Regions from separate parts of the Pseudomonas sp. B414 genome, predicted to be linked through region 2. Evidence: predicted binding sites of a transcription regulator. Region 2 holds the regulator's gene; the other holds the start of a gene.
The links. The regulator FliA, encoded in region 2, starts transcription of late flagellar genes. The targets are predictions, from matches to a motif close to CTAAAGTTTNNNNNNNNNNNGCCGNTAA.
Positions count from the first base shown of each region.

Region 1 (8,082 bases), on a different contig from region 2:
TTCTTCAGATTCAAGAATATCTTCGAGCATCTCGCGGCTGCCAAAGTCGCCTACGACTTCACAGTGGGCGATAGCGGCCTTGAGGTCGGCGTGGCCGGTCTTCTCGATGCGCAGATCGCACTCCAGCATTTCCTTGGTGTTCTCGCCGATATGCAGCTTGCCCAGGTCCTGTACGTTTGGCAGGCCTTCCAGGAACAGGATGCGCTTGATCAGCTTGTCCGCGTGTTTCATCTCGTCGATGGACTCGTGGTACTCATGTGCACCCAACTTCTCCAGGCCCCAATCCTGATACATGCGTGCATGCAGGAAGTATTGGTTGATTGCGACCAGTTCATTGCCGAGAATTTTATTGAGGTGCTGAATAACCGAAATGTCGCCTTTCATGGCTGGAGCCTGCCTTATTTAACTGTATATACGGCAGAGTTTGAGCCGCACCTTGCTGGCTGTCAAACCTAAGTATTTGAATAATAAATGAAAATTAATCGGAATAAGAATGTTTGTGTTCCGCGTCTTGGCCCTAAGCACTTGAATTCTGAGCATAAAAAAACCGGACACAAGGTCCGGTTCTTTGAAATCTGTTGTTCAGGCGACTGAATATTCTGCCGGAAAACTCATGACGGCCTGGCTGGTTTGCAGTGAAGCCAGGGTTTCGCGAACCACTTGCTTGGCCACACATGCACATTTACCGCATTGGCTGGCTACACCGGTCGCTTCGCGCACTTCACGGTAGCTGCAGCAACCGTCGTAGATTGCGTCGCGGATTTTTCCATCAGTGACGCCGGTGCAAAGGCAAACGTACATAAATAAGAACCATCGCTGGTTGGGATTCAATGCCAAGGATCTTAATGTTAACGAGAATGATTGTCAAAGTACCTTGAGTCTCAATTGAGCTTTGTTGGCACTGTGCTGACGAACGGTCTGTTACGGATTTTTGCCAGAGCTGAAAAAGGGTTAAGGCCGGTTCCGACGAGCGGTGTATGATGGTCGGTCATTTTTACGCAGGGGCTGGCCACACGACTGCAGTTGCACGATGGCGGTCAGATCCTGTTCTTTGCGTAGCACACCAGGAGATATCCAATGAGCGTACTCGTAGGCAAACAAGCCCCTGACTTCACCGTCGCCGCCGTACTTGGCAATGGCGAAATCGTTGACAGCTTCTCGCTGTCCACCGCCATCAAAGGCAAATATGGCCTGGTGTTCTTCTACCCGCTGGACTTCACTTTCGTATGCCCGTCCGAGCTGATCGCTCTGGATCACCGCATCCCTGAGTTCCAGGCGCGTAACGTTGAAGTGGTTGCCGTGTCCATCGACTCCCATTTCACTCACAACGCATGGCGCAACACGCCAGTGAACAATGGCGGCATCGGCCAGGTGAAATACACCATGGCTGCCGACATCAATCACGCCATCTGCAAGGCTTACGACGTTGAAACCGAAGGCGGCGTTGCTCTGCGCGGCGCGTTCCTGATCGACGACAAGGGCGTTGTCCGTTCCCAGATCGTCAACGACCTGCCACTGGGCCGTAACATGGACGAGCTGCTGCGTCTGGTAGATGCTCTGCAATTCCACGAAGAGCACGGCGAAGTGTGCCCGGCCAACTGGAAAAAAGGCGATAAGGGCATGACCGCTTCCACTGCAGGTGTAGCGGCTTACCTGACTGAGAATGCTGACCAGCTGTAAGGGTAGCTTTCAGGCATAAAAAAACCGGACCCAGTGTCCGGTTTTTTTATGCTGCGGGAATGGCCTGAACGACAGGATCAGTCGTTGAAGTCTTTCCAGCCGCCCATTTGTTTCCAGCTGTTGACGATGCCACAGAACAGCTCGGCGGTTTTTTCGGTGTCGTAACGTGCCGAGTGCGCCTCACGCCCGTCAAAATCGATGTCGGCGGCCTGGCAGGCTTTGGCCAGTACTGTCTGGCCATAGGCCAGGCCAGCAAGGGTCGCGGTGTCGAAGCTGGAGAACGGATGAAACGGGTTGCGTTTCATGTCCAGGCGCGCGACAGCTGCGTTGAGGAAGCCCAGGTCGAAGCTGCTGTTGTGGCCGACCAGAATGGCGCGCTTGCAACCATTGGCTTTCAGGGCCTTGCGTACGCCCCGGAAGATATCGGTCAGGGCCGTCTCTTCACTGACAGCCATGCGCAGCGGGTGATCGAGCTTGATTCCGGTGAATTCCAGTGCAGCGGCTTCGATATTGGCGCCTTCAAACGGCTCTACACGGTGGAAATAGGTGTGTTCAGGGAACACAAAGCCTCTTTCGTCCATGCCGATCGTTACGGCAGCAATTTCCAGCAAGGCATCAGTAGCACTGTTGAAACCGCCGGTTTCAACATCGATTACGACCGGCAGATAACCGCGAAAGCGCTCTGCCATCGGGTGGCGTGGTCCGCCGCCATGGCCGCCTTCGTGTTCGTCATCATAATGGTCGTCACTCACAGTTGTTCCTCCAGCAGGCGCCAGCGCAGTTTTTCACCGGCGCGCAGCGGAATTACGGTCAGCTCGCCGAAAGGCAGGCTGGCAGGGGCGGTCCATTCCTGGCGAACCAGGGTGATCTGTTCGGTGCTGACGGGCAGTCCGTAGAAGCGCGGGCCGTTGAGGCTGGCAAAGGCTTCCAGTTTGTCCAGCGCATTGCGCTGTTCGAAAGCTTCAGCGTACATCTCGATGGCTGCGTAGGCGGTATAGCAACCGGCACAACCGCACGCTGCTTCCTTGGCGTGCTGGGCATGGGGTGCCGAGTCGGTGCCAAGGAAAAACTTCTCGCTGCCGCTCGTGGCTGCATCCAGCAGGGCTTCCTGATGGGTGTTGCGCTTGAGGATCGGCAGGCAATAGAAGTGCGGACGAATGCCGCCAACCAGCATGTGATTGCGGTTGTAAAGCAGGTGGTGAGCGGTGATGGTTGCGCCGACGTTGGCCGGGGCCTCGTTGACGAACTGCACGGCTTCTGCGGTGGTGATGTGCTCAAACACGACTTTCAGCGTCGGGAAACGATCGACAACGCGGCGCATATGCTCGTCGATGAAGATCTTTTCGCGGTCAAAGACGTCGACGCCAGCGCGGGTCACTTCACCATGGATCAGCAAAGGCATGCCGACTTCGGCCATGACTTCCAGAACCGGGAAGATCGCGTCAATGCTGGTAACACCGGAGTCGGAGTTGGTCGTTGCCCCAGCCGGATACAGCTTGGCAGCATGAACGAATCCGCTGGCCTTGGCCGTACGAATGTCATCTGGCTGTGTTCGGTCAGTGAGGTACAGCACCATCAGCGGCTCGAAACGGCTACCGGCCGGGCGAGCAGCCAGAATGCGCTGGCGATAGGCATCGGCTTCGGCAGCATTACGCACCGGAGGTACCAGGTTGGGCATGATGATGGCGCGGCCAAAAGTGCGCGCGACATCCGCGACAGTGTGAGGCAACACAGCACCATCGCGAAGATGTATATGCCAGTCGTCGGGACGCAGCAGGGTCAGGCGGTCAGACATTGGGAATTCCAGGCGGGTCGAACTGAGGTGAATGCTACCGGAAAAGACACTGTCAGGCACTCGCTATCAAGTTTTGTGATTGCTGACCGATATCTGATGGGTATGTCGTAAATCTGTGGACTGTGTTTTTGCAGTACAAGCCTTTGGAGCCTCCCGTGCGCCAGTGTTATTTCATCCTGCTCAGTATGTTTGCCAGCCTGCCGGCCATGGCTCTGACTTTTCAGACACGGCTGGAGAATATCGAGTGGAAAGTGGAAGGCGACAAGTTTGAATGCCGATTGATTCAGCCCATCACCGATTTTGGTTCAGGCGCTTTTGTCAGACGTGCAGGAGAGCAGGCGGTGTTTCGCCTCAATGCCTACAACTCGATGCTGGGCGAGGGCTCTGCAAAGCTATTGGCCGCTGCAGCGCCGTGGCAACCGGGCAGGGGGGACATCGATCTGGGGTCGGTACGGATCGGCCGAGGCCAGGTACTGTTCAACAGTTCCCAGGCCCAGGCGGCCAATTTGTTTCGAGGCTTGATCGAGGGGCGCAGCCCATTGGTCAGGCATTACTCCCGTGAGGGTAATGTCTCGGAGGTACGCTTGTTGCCTGCCAGGTTCCGGCAGGCTTACAGCGATTACGAGGCGTGCACGACAAAGCTTTTGCCGAAAAACTTCGAACAGGTCAGGCAAAGCCAGATCGGTTTCCCCGGGGGCGGTACCGAGCTGGACGCTGCGGCGCGAATTAACCTGCAAGTCATGGTGGAGTACTTGAAGGCCGACCCAACGGTCAACCACGTAATCCTCGACGGTTACTCCGACAACCAGGGCAATCGTCTGACCAATCGTGAGCTGTCCCGGCGCCGGGCATTGGCGGTAATGGAGTACTTCAAGCTGAGTGGCCTGCAGGAGTCGCAGATCACGGTGCGCTTTCACGGTGAGCAATACCCCTTGGCGACGAATACCAGTCCGGCAAACCGTGCGAAAAACCGCCGGGTAAGCGTCCGTCTGGAGCGACTCCCGGAGCCTGAAAAAGCAGCGCCATCTGTAGGCGTCGACAACCCTGCGGCCATTTCCTGAGGTAAGGCTGTCGTCGCGTCTTTGATATAAACTGTCGCTTTGTCGTCTTAAGCTGTCGCGCCTCTGTAATTTCATGGATATGGGCGGTAGACTGTTCGGCTTTTCGAACAACCCGTGGAGTGATGGCATGGCGGACGTAAACAAGGTCGTTCTGGCTTATTCGGGCGGCCTGGACACTTCGGTGATCCTGAAGTGGCTGCAGGATACTTATAACTGTGAAGTCGTAACCTTTACCGCTGACCTGGGTCAGGGTGAAGAGGTCGAACCTGCACGTGCCAAGGCGCAAGCCATGGGCGTCAAGGAAATCTACATTGATGACCTGCGCGAAGAGTTTGTTCGAGACTTCGTTTTCCCGATGTTCCGCGCCAACACTGTTTACGAAGGCGAGTACCTGCTGGGTACTTCGATCGCTCGTCCGCTGATCGCCAAACGCCTGATTGAAATCGCCAACGAAACTGGCGCAGATGCCATTTCCCACGGCGCAACGGGTAAAGGCAATGACCAGGTTCGTTTTGAACTGGGTGCCTATGCCTTGAAACCAGGGGTCAAGGTTATTGCTCCTTGGCGTGAGTGGGACTTGCTTTCCCGTGAAAAACTGATGGATTACGCTGAAAAGCATGCAATCCCGATCGAACGTCACGGCAAGAAAAAATCTCCGTACTCGATGGATGCCAACTTGCTGCACATCTCTTACGAGGGCGGTGTGCTGGAAGATACCTGGACCGAGCACGAAGAAGACATGTGGCGTTGGACCAAGTCGCCGGAAGACGCGCCTAACACGCCGACTTATCTGGAGCTGACTTACCGCAACGGCGATATCGTTGCGCTGGACGGTGTTGAGATGACTCCGGCCACCGTGCTGGCCACGCTCAACCGTATTGGCGGCGAGAATGGTATCGGTCGTCTCGACATCGTTGAGAACCGTTACGTTGGCATGAAGTCCCGTGGTTGCTACGAAACTCCGGGCGGCACCATCATGCTGCGTGCTCACCGCGCTATCGAGTCGATTACTCTGGACCGTGAAGTGGCTCACCTCAAAGACGAGTTGATGCCAAAGTACGCCAGCCTGATCTACACCGGCTACTGGTGGAGCCCTGAGCGCATCATGCTGCAACAGATGATTGATGCTTCCCAGGCTCATGTTAACGGTGTTGTTCGCCTTAAACTGTACAAAGGCAACGTAATTGTTACTGGCCGAAAGTCTGATGAGTCGTTGTTTGATGCCAACATCGCAACCTTTGAAGAAGATGGCGGTGCTTACAACCAGGCTGACGCTGCCGGCTTCATCAAGTTGAATGCATTGCGCATGCGCATTGCTGCAAACAAAGGCCGTAAGTTGTTCTGATACGTGCCCAGATAAAAAGCCCCGGCCGATTGGTCGGGGCTTTTTTTTGCTTGAAATTCAGGCGCTTGTGGGCGTATCAGGGTGAATTCAGGATGGCCAGTCGGTGTGTGTTTATGTTGTAACTGATAATCGTGGTATGGGCGATGGCAGAAGCATGCTTGAATTTTTCGATAGCAAGTCGTAGAGCCTCTGGCGGGATGTTTGAGTGCTTGTGGGTAAGTAGCAGCAGTACGTCATGCTTGTGAATTTGGTTTTTGTATTTGCGTGTTGCCTTGTAATAACTATGCAGCACATCTTCGGGTGTGCTTTTGGCGGATGGCCGTAACTGTGGGTGGCTCAGGTCAATGAGATGAATACTTTGTAAGTCGATAGCTTCTATCAGCACCTGGCTTTTTGTAACGAGTGTTTCGGGGGCTTTTTCAGTTACAGAAAAGGGAGGTGGGGCGCAGTCGTAAATCCTTTGCTCTTGGGGCAGGAAGATAAAGTTCTGTGGGCTATAAAGGTTGTATTTAATGCCTGAAAGTTGCACAGGGGGAAAAGGACTTTGTACGGGTGTTTCGGTGTTTTCAACCCGCGTGGCTGGCTCCATGCACGGCATGGCGGAGCAAGGGGTTGCTGTATGAGTGTTTTCGGCTTTGGAAAAATCTGCCGGCGTATAAAGTGTTTTGTTGTTGAAGTTCAGGGTCAGGAAAAACAGTACTATTAAAAGTAATGGAAAAACAATCAGGAACCAGACGTATATTTTTTGATGTTCACTGTCGATATAGGGCAGTGATACTGCCGCCGAGGCTTCGGTCAACATTGAGAAGACCGCTATAACGGTCAGCGGGTTGTTGATTTTTAGGGTGTTTTTTATCATGTGACTACCTGTAAATGAGATTGAGGTGGCCAGTAAGAAAAGGGGCTCTGGAGTGTGTGGAAGTTTCGCGTAAATTCAAATCTGGCGATGGGGGGGTGTTCCCTTTGGCGGCTGGGAACGTTTTTTTAAAGTTAGTCGTGTTTTTTTAAAGTCGCAAATCAATGGCAGGTCCTGGTGAAGCGTCGGTCGAGCGGTATTTTCGAATTTTTGTGGATAATGGTTGTTTTGTAGGAGATATACCGTTGTTTAAACTGAATTGTTTGCGTGTTATTCAGCCTGTTCTGTAGGAGGGGGCTTAAGTTTTTTAGTCTAGAATTGAATTTGACGGGAAATGCAGGGCTGAGAGCTGTTCTTCGATGAGCGGATCTATCGATTTTTTATTTTTAGTCCAAATGAATTACAGGGGGTTGAATGGCCTTGGAGTTGATCTTGTTTTTGGGTGTTTTCTGAATAGTCTGTAGTCCAATTCTGTAAGTATGAAATTGTAATACTTTCTCCTGGAAAAATAGTAGATTTCAGTTTGGATGAATATCAGGGCTGCCTATGCAGTTCTGGTGATTTATTCTGAATGCGATATGTAATATTTTTATGTCGGGAGGTGAAATATGCAGTTGGTTTTTTGAGCTGCCTGGACCGCTTTTTGATGTGCGTTTATATCAGGTTTTCGATTTTGTTTTTCGTTGGCGTGCTTTTGTTGCCTGTGTGACTGCTTGTGCAATTAGTCTGGGTAGTTAGTTTTTATGGGTGATTTCTGTAGGGTGAATCTTCGATATTTGTAGGAAATGTCTTTGGTTGTTGATGCTTGGGGGGGACGCTATGCCCAGTTTGTTACGACTAGGCTATGGTGCTGGTTCTGAAAATTCGAACAGCGATAAATTGGAATGGCCCATGAATAAAGTGCTGATCGTGGATGATCATCCTGTAATTCGTCTTGCTGTGCGTATGCTCATGGAACGCCATGGCTACGAGGTCATTGCAGAGACGGATAACGGTGTGGATGCTTTGCAACTTGCGCGTGTATATGCGCCTGATATTGTAATTCTGGATATAGGAATACCCAAGCTTGACGGGCTTGAAGTTATCGCGCGGTTGTCCACGCCGGGAGTGCCTATCAAGGTGCTGGTGTTGACTTCGCAAGCCCCTGGTCATTTCTCCATGCGTTGCATGCAGGCAGGTGCAGCCGGCTATGTATGCAAGCAGCAGGACTTGACCGAACTGTTGAGTGCCATCAAGGCTGTGCTGTCTGGCTATAGCTATTTCCCCAATCAAGCCTTGCACTCGGTGCGTTCAAGCTTGGGCAATGCCAGTGAAGCGGACATGGTCAATCGCCTTTCGGGGCGAG
Region 1 is NZ_JBUZTQ010000007.1:183,950-192,031, reverse strand. It holds gene bfr (bacterioferritin) at 1-384, opposite strand, end outside; gene ACZRMH_RS09050 (bacterioferritin-associated ferredoxin) at 583-801, opposite strand; gene ACZRMH_RS09045 (peroxiredoxin) at 1,078-1,680, shown strand; gene rnt (ribonuclease T) at 1,758-2,432, opposite strand; gene pyrC (dihydroorotase) at 2,429-3,475, opposite strand; gene ACZRMH_RS09030 (flagellar protein MotY) at 3,631-4,536, shown strand; gene ACZRMH_RS09025 (argininosuccinate synthase) at 4,664-5,881, shown strand; gene ACZRMH_RS09020 (hypothetical protein) at 5,958-6,740, opposite strand; gene ACZRMH_RS09015 (response regulator) at 7,629-8,082, shown strand, end outside.
Region 1: a site for FliA is predicted at 3,541-3,568, ahead of ACZRMH_RS09030 (flagellar protein MotY). Genes of this name have one in related genera too.

Region 2 (8,082 bases):
ACCAGTTGATCGACCACAAAACCGATGCGCTGGGTGCCGATCGACAGAATCACCACATGCCCTTCGCGCTGCTCTTCATGGGCCGCAGAGGCCACCAGCCAGCGCTTGAGGTAGAACAATGGCAGGGCCTTGTCGCGCACGATCACCACTTCCTGGCCGTCCACCACATTGGTGCGCGACAGGTCGAGGTGGAAGATTTCGTTGACGTTGACCAGCGGGAAAGCAAACGCCTGATTGCCCAGCATCACCATCAGGGTCGGCATGATGGCCAGGGTCAGCGGCACCTTGATCACGATTTTCGAGCCACGGCCCAGGGCCGACTCGATGCTCAACGAGCCGTTGAGCTGGGCGATCTTGGTTTTCACCACGTCCATGCCCACGCCACGCCCGGACACATCGCTGATCTCGGTCTTGGTCGAAAAACCCGGAGCAAAGATCAGGTTGTAGCAGTCGTTCTCGCTCAGGCGATCGGCGGCATCTTTGTCCATCAGGCCTTTTTTCACGGCCAGGGAACGCAGGAAGTTGGCGTCCATGCCTTTGCCGTCATCGGAGATCGACAGCAGGATATGGTCGCCTTCCTGCTCAGCCGACAGGATCACCCGGCCACAGCTCGGCTTGCCGGCGGCGGCACGTTCTTGCGGGGTTTCGCAACCGTGGTCGACGGCGTTGCGCACCAAGTGGACCAGTGGATCGGCCAGGGCCTCGACCAGGTTTTTGTCCAGATCGGTCTCTTCGCCCACCAGCTCCAGGCTGATTTCCTTTTTCAGCTGACGGGCCAGATCCCGCACCAGACGCGGGAAGCGCCCGAAGACTTTCTTGATCGGCTGCATGCGCGTCTTCATCACCGCGGTTTGCAGGTCGGCAGTAACCACATCAAGGTTGGACAGCGCCTTGGCCATCTCCTCGTCATGGCTGTTCAGGCCCAGGCGCACCAGACGGTTACGCACCAGCACCAGCTCGCCGACCATATTCATGATGTCGTCAAGCCTGGCGGTATCGACCCGTACTGTGGTTTCAGCTTCGGAGGCGACCGGTTTTTCCGCCGGCGCCACCGCAGCGCGGGCCGGGGCCGCGCGCGCAGCAGCAGCAGCAGCAGCAGCCACAGGCTTGACCGCTGCAGGCGTGGCCACGACCGCAGCAGAGTCGGCACTGAACTTGCCCTTGCCGTGCATTTCATCGAGCAAGGCTTCGAACTCATGATCGCTGATCAGATCCGGGTTACCTGCAGGCGCTGCATCCGTCAGCGCAGGTTCAACTGCTGCAGTCTCCAGCGCATCGGCGCTGAACGAACCCTTGCCATGCAACTGATCAAGCAAGGCTTCGAATTCGTCGTCGGTAATTTCGTTACTGACTTCGGCGGGCGTGGCAGGTGCCTCTTCGGGCACAGCGGCAACCACCGCAGCATCCGCAGAAAACTGGCCCTTGCCGTGCAACTGGTCGAGCAGCAATTCGAATTCGGCGTCGCTGATTTCGTCGCTGGTCGCGATCTCAGCCGATGCCGACGCGTGCGGCTCGGCTGCAGCCGCCTTGACCGCATCGAGCGAGTCGAGCAACTGTTCAAATTCGCTGTCGCTGATATCGGTCACCGGGGCTGTAACTGCAACCACCGCCACAGCTGCGGGTGCAGCCACAACCTGCGCCGCCGCAGGCTCGGCCAAACGTGCCAGCGCCGCCAGCAACTCGGGGGTTGCCGCAGTGATCGGGCGGCGCTCGCGCACTTCGCTGAACATGCCGTTGACCGCATCCAGGGCCTCAAGCACCACGTCCATCAACTCGGCGTCGACGCTGCGCTCACCCTTGCGCAGGATGTCGAAGACGTTTTCGGCGATATGACAGCACTCCACCAATTCGTGGAGCTGCAGGAAGCCGGCGCCCCCTTTTACAGTGTGAAAACCGCGAAAAATGGCATTGAGCAAATCCGCATCATCCGGTCGGCTTTCCAGCTCGACCAGTTGCTCGGACAGCAACTCCAGAATTTCGCCGGCTTCAACCAAAAAATCCTGAAGGATTTCTTCATCGGCGCCGAAGCTCATGTACGTGCTCCTTGAAATAGGCTCGTAGCGCCGGGCAACAGCGCCCGCACGTCCACCAGTCCTAAAAACCTAAACTGGACAGCAAATCGTCTACATCATCCTGACCGGATACGACGTCATTACGTGTATCGGCATGAATCTGCGGACCTTCACCCTTGGCCTGGTTTTTTTGCGAATTATTTTCAGCGCGCAGTGCATCGCGGTCGTGCTCGATCCCGGCAAAGCGGTCCACCTGGCTGGCCATGAGCACCAGCTTGAGCAGATTGCTCTCAACATCCGTCACCAATTGCGTCACGCGCTTGATCACCTGACCGGTAAGGTCCTGGTAATCCTGAGCCAGCAAAATATCCGTAAGGTTGGCGGAGACCACCTGGTTTTGCGTTTCGCTGCGTGTCAAAAAACTGTCAACCCGACGCGCCAGCTCGCGAAATTCCTCGGCACCGACTTCGCGACGCATAAAGCGCCCCCAGTCTGCACTCAGGGCCTTGGCTTCCTGACCCAGACCGTTGACCAGCGGTGTGCTGTTTTCCACCAGGTCCATGGTCCGATTGGCTGCCGCTTCCGTGAGCTTCACAACATAGGCCAAACGTTCGGTGGCATCCGTGATCTGCGACACTTCTTCGGCTTGCGGCGTGCTCGGATCAATATGAAAATTGACAATGGCACTGTGCAGTTCTCGGGTCAGCTTGCCGACTTCGCGATACAGCCCGCGATCGCGGGTCTGGTTGAGTTCGTGAATCAACTGCACGGCATCGCCAAACTGGCCTCTTTCAAGGCTTTCGACCAATTCGTGAGCATGTTTTTTCAGGGTCGATTCAAAATCGCCCTGTGTAGCTTCGTTATGCTCCATAGCGCCCCCAGGCAACCGATCAACCGATGCGATCAAAGATCTTTTCGATTTTGTCTTTGAGTGCAATCGCCGTGAACGGCTTGACTACATAACCGTTCACACCGGCCTGGGCCGCTTCGATAATCTGCTCGCGCTTGGCTTCAGCGGTCACCATCAGCACCGGCAGGTGCTTGAGTTTTTCGTCTGCACGCACATGGCGCAGCAGCTCGATACCGGTCATGCCCGGCATGTTCCAGTCGGTCACCAGAAAGTCGATCTGCCCCAGGTTGAGGATCGGCAACGCCGTGATGCCGTCATCCGCCTCGACCGTGTTGGTGAACCCGAGGTCACGCAACAGGTTTTTAATGATCCGCCGCATCGTTGAAAAGTCATCAACGATGAGGATTTTCATGTTCTTGTCCAATTCGACCTCCAAGCAGTCTTTAGCGCGCTCACTTCCTGAACGCGCCATTCAATCAATTCGTTATCAAACACAGCCTAAATCGACTGTGGGAGCGGGCTTGCTCGCGATGCGGGCGGCGCGGTTTTTCTGATTCACCGTGTCGATCCCATCGCGAGCAAGCCCGCTCCCACAATAAGTGCGCGCCTTGCCTTCAGTGCGCCCGCCACTGCCCCAGGCGTGCACGCAGACGTGCGGCGCACTGGCTGTGCAACTGGCTGACCCGGGACTCGCTGACCCCCAGCACTTCGCCGATTTCCTTGAGGTTCAGCTCCTCGTCGTAGTACAGCGCCAGCACCAGCCGTTCACGCTCGGGCAAGTGGGCAATTGCATCGGCCAGGGCGGCCTGGAAGCGCTCGTCTTCCAGATCCCGCGACGGCTCCGGGTGGGCACTTGCGCCATCTTCATGCAGCCCTTCGTGTTCGCCGTCCTGCAACAGATCGTCGAAACTGAACAGGCGGCTGCCCAGGGTGTCGTTCAAGATGGCGTAATAATCATCAAGGCTTAACTGGAGTTCGGCCGCAACTTCATGATCTTTAGCGTCACAACCGGTTTTTGCTTCAATTACCCGAATGGCATCACTGACCATGCGCGTATTTCGATGCACCGAGCGCGGTGCCCAGTCGCCCTTGCGCACTTCATCGAGCATCGCGCCACGGATGCGAATCCCGGCATAGGTCTCGAAACTCGCACCCTTGCTCGCGTCGTATTTACCCGACACTTCCAGCAGGCCGATCATCCCGGCCTGGATCAGGTCATCCACCTGCACACTGGCCGGCAAGCGCGCTAGCAGGTGATAGGCAATGCGCTTGACCAGGGGCGCGTAGCGCTCGATCAGCTCATACTGGCTGTCACGCGACGACTTGCTGTACATGCGATAGCCGCTGGCTGTCATTAAAAGCGCCCTCCTGCTTGCTGCACCAGACGCTCGACAAAAAACTCCAGGTGCCCCCGGGGGTTGGCGGGCAACGGCCAGGTATCCACTTTCTGTGCAATGGCTTTAAACGCCAACGAACACTTGGAGCGCGGAAACGCTTCGTAGACGGCGCGCTGCTTTTGAACGGCCTTGCGTACGCATTCATCGTAGGGCACGGCGCCCACGTACTGCAGGGCCACATCCAGAAAGCGGTCGGTGACCTTGGTCAGCTTGGCAAACAGATTACGGCCTTCCTGCGGGCTCTGGGCCATGTTCGCCAGCACACGAAAGCGGTTCATGCCGTAATCGCGGTTGAGCAGTTTGATCAGCGCATAGGCATCGGTGATCGAAGTCGGTTCGTCGCAGACCACCAGCAGCACTTCCTGGGCGGCGCGGACAAAGCTGACCACCGACTCGCCGATCCCGGCGGCGGTGTCGATCACCAGCACATCCAGGTTATCGCCAAGGTCGCTGAACGCCTGAATCAAGCCGGCATGCTGGGCCGGGCTCAGATGCACCATGCTCTGGGTGCCCGAGGCCGCCGGCACGATGCGAATTCCGCCAGGGCCCTGGAGCAATACGTCGCGCAGCTCGCAACGCCCCTCGACCACATCGGCCAGGGTGAATTTGGGGGTCAGGCCCAACAGAACATCGACGTTCGCCAGCCCCAGGTCCGCGTCCATCAACAGAACGCGCCTGCCCAGCTCGGCCAAGGCGATGGACAAGTTGACTGACACGTTAGTTTTACCGACGCCACCCTTGCCGCCGGTCACTGCGATCACCTGTACGGGATGCATGCTGCCCATGATCTTTCTTTACCTTGTCTTACTTAGACGCGGCTACATGCGTTGGCTGCTCGTTCCCCAGCGGAACAAAACCTTCAGACCATCAGATGTAGGTACATTGCAACGTAATCTTGCTACCTCAGCCAACCCGCTTGGGCGGGCTGTGGTAAATATCAGCGAACATGTCAGCCATGGCTTCTTCGCTGGGTTCTTCCTGCATTTGCACACTCACTGCGCGGCTCACCAACTGGTGCCGCCGCGGCAAGTGAAGGTCATCCGGAATCCGTGGCCCGTCAGTGAGGTAGGCCACCGGCAGATCGTTACTGATCGCCAGGCTCAACACTTCGCCCAGGCTTGCTGTTTCATCCAGTTTAGTGAGGATGCAACCGGCCAATCCGCAACGCTTGTAACTGAGGTACGCGGCCGTCAGCACCTGCTTCTGACTGGTGGTGGCCAATACCAGATAATTCCTGGCCTTGATCCCCCGCCCGGCAAGGCTTTCAAGCTGCAGGCGCAGCGCCGGGTCGCTGGCTTGCAGGCCAGCGGTATCCACCAGCACCACGCGCTTGCGCACCAGCGGCTCCAGGGTCTGCCCCAGGGACTGGCCGGGAGCAACGTGGGTCACCGGTACATTGAGAATCCGCCCCAGGGTCTTGAGTTGCTCCTGGGCACCAATACGAAAACTGTCCATGCTCACCAGGGCGATATTCTGCGCGCCGTACTTGAGCACATAACGCGCCGCCAGCTTGGCCAGCGTGGTGGTTTTACCCATCCCGGCAGGGCCGACCATGGCAATCACCCCGCCCTCTTCCAGCGGCTCCAGCTCCGGCGTGGCGATCATTCGCGCCAGGTGCGCCAGCAGCATCCGCCAGGCCTGGCGTGGTTCTTCGATACCCGCCACCTGCGCCAGCAAATCCCGCGACAGCGGCCCGGACAGGCCGATACGCTGCAAGCGGCGCCACAGATTGGCCTGCGCAGGCTTGGCATCCTGCAACTGGCTCCAGGCCAGCGAGCCGAGCTGGACTTCAAGCAACTCACGCAGGCCATTCAACTCGTGGCGCATATTGTCGAAAGCACGCTGATCGATCGTTGGTGCGGCGGGCACTGGTGCAGGGCGCGGCGGCTCTTGCAGGGTCGGTTCAATCAACGGCTCGGCGGCGGTCAGCGGCAACCCGGCAAACAGCTGCCGGTTATCGCCAGCACCGGCCTCGCCGTCACCGCGCAGGCTCAACTCGGCCTGGGCCGAAACAATCCGCGACTGGGTCTTGCGCAACTCTTCTTCAAGCTCGATGTTCGGTACACGGGGTGCCAGCGCGGACAACTTGTAGTCCAGGGCCGCAGTCAACTCAACGCCCCCGGCAATCCGCCGGTTACCGATAATGGCAGCGTCGGCCCCCAGCTCATCACGAATCAGCTTCATGGCCTGACGCATATCGGCGGCGAAAAATCGCTTCACTTGCATAAACCAAACCCTCAGCCGTTAGGGCCTACTGTCGCAACGATCGTGACCTGCTTGTTGTCAGGGATTTCCTGGTAAGCCAGTACATGCAGGTTGGGCACCGCCAAACGGCCAAAGCGCGACAGCATCGCGCGTACCGGGCCTGCCACCAACAAGATAACCGGGTTGCCTTGCATCTCCTGACGCTGAGCAGCGTCGATCAACGAGCGCTGGAGTTTCTCTGCCATGCTTGGCTCCAGCAAAACGCCCTCTTCCTGGCCTTGTCCGGCCTTCTGCAAACTATTGAGCAATATTTGTTCCAACCTTGGCTCCAAGGTGATCACAGGCAGCTCGGACTCAACGCCTACAATGCTTTGCACGATGGCGCGGGACAGCCCCACCCGTACCGCGGCAACCAAAGCGGCAGTATCTTGACTCTTATGGGCATTGTTGGCGACGGCTTCGGCAATGCTGCGAATATCGCGCACCGGCACCTGCTCGGCCAGCAAGGCCTGCAATACCTTGAGCAACTGCGACAGACTGAGAACCCCAGGCACCAGCTCTTCAGCCAGCTTGGGCGAAGACTTGGCCAGCAACTGCATCAACTGCTGCACTTCTTCATGACCGATCAGCTCATGGGAGTGTTTGTACAGAATCTGGTTAAGGTGCGTTGCCACCACAGTACTGGCGTCCACTACGGTATAGCCCAGCGACTGCGCCTGACTGCGCTGACTGACCTCAATCCATACCGCTTCCAGACCAAAGGCCGGGTCTTTGGTGGTAATCCCGTTGAGGGTGCCAAATACCTGGCCCGGGTTGATCGCCATTTCGCGGTCGGGGTAGATCTCGGCTTCGGCCAGAATCACCCCCATCAGGGTCAGGCGGTAGGCACTGGGCGCCAGGTCGAGGTTGTCGCGGATATGCACAGTGGGCATCAGAAAGCCCAGGTCCTGGGACAGCTTTTTACGCACGCCCTTGATCCGCGCCAGTAACTGGCCACCCTGATTGCGGTCCACCAGCGGGATCAGCCGATAGCCGACCTCAAGGCCGATCATGTCGATGGGCGTGACATCATCCCAACCCAGCTCCTTGGTCTCTTGAGCACGCGCAGGCGATGGCAGTAGCTCCTGCTGGCGCTGCACTTCTTGCAGGGCCTGAGTCTTGACCACGTTCTGCTTTTTCCACATCAGATACGCTACGCCACCGGCGACTGCAGCCAGGCTAAGGAAGGAGAAGTGCGGCATGCCCGGCACAATCCCCATTACCGCCATCAGGCCTGCCGACACTGCCAACGCCTTGGGCGAAGCGAACATCTGGCGATTGATCTGCTTGCCCATGTCTTCGGAGCCCGAAGCACGGGTCACCATGATCGCGGCAGCAGTGGACAGCAGCAGCGATGGCAGCTGCGCCACCAAACCGTCACCGATGGTCAGCAAGGCATAGACCTTGCCCGCTTCGCCAAAGGTCATGCCGTGCTGGAAGATACCCACGGCCATGCCACCGATCAGGTTGATAAACAGAATCAACAGACCGGCAATGGCGTCACCGCGTACGAATTTGCTGGCACCGTCCATGGAGCCGTAGAACTCGGCCTCCTGGGCGACTTCCTGACGGCGCATCT
Region 2 is NZ_JBUZTQ010000016.1:16,489-24,570, reverse strand. It holds gene ACZRMH_RS14940 (chemotaxis protein CheA) at 1-2,033, opposite strand, end outside; gene ACZRMH_RS14935 (protein phosphatase CheZ) at 2,095-2,883, opposite strand; gene ACZRMH_RS14930 (chemotaxis response regulator CheY) at 2,903-3,274, opposite strand; gene fliA (RNA polymerase sigma factor FliA) at 3,477-4,217, opposite strand; gene fleN (flagellar synthesis regulator FleN) at 4,217-5,044, opposite strand; gene flhF (flagellar biosynthesis protein FlhF) at 5,163-6,485, opposite strand; gene flhA (flagellar biosynthesis protein FlhA) at 6,497-8,082, opposite strand, start outside.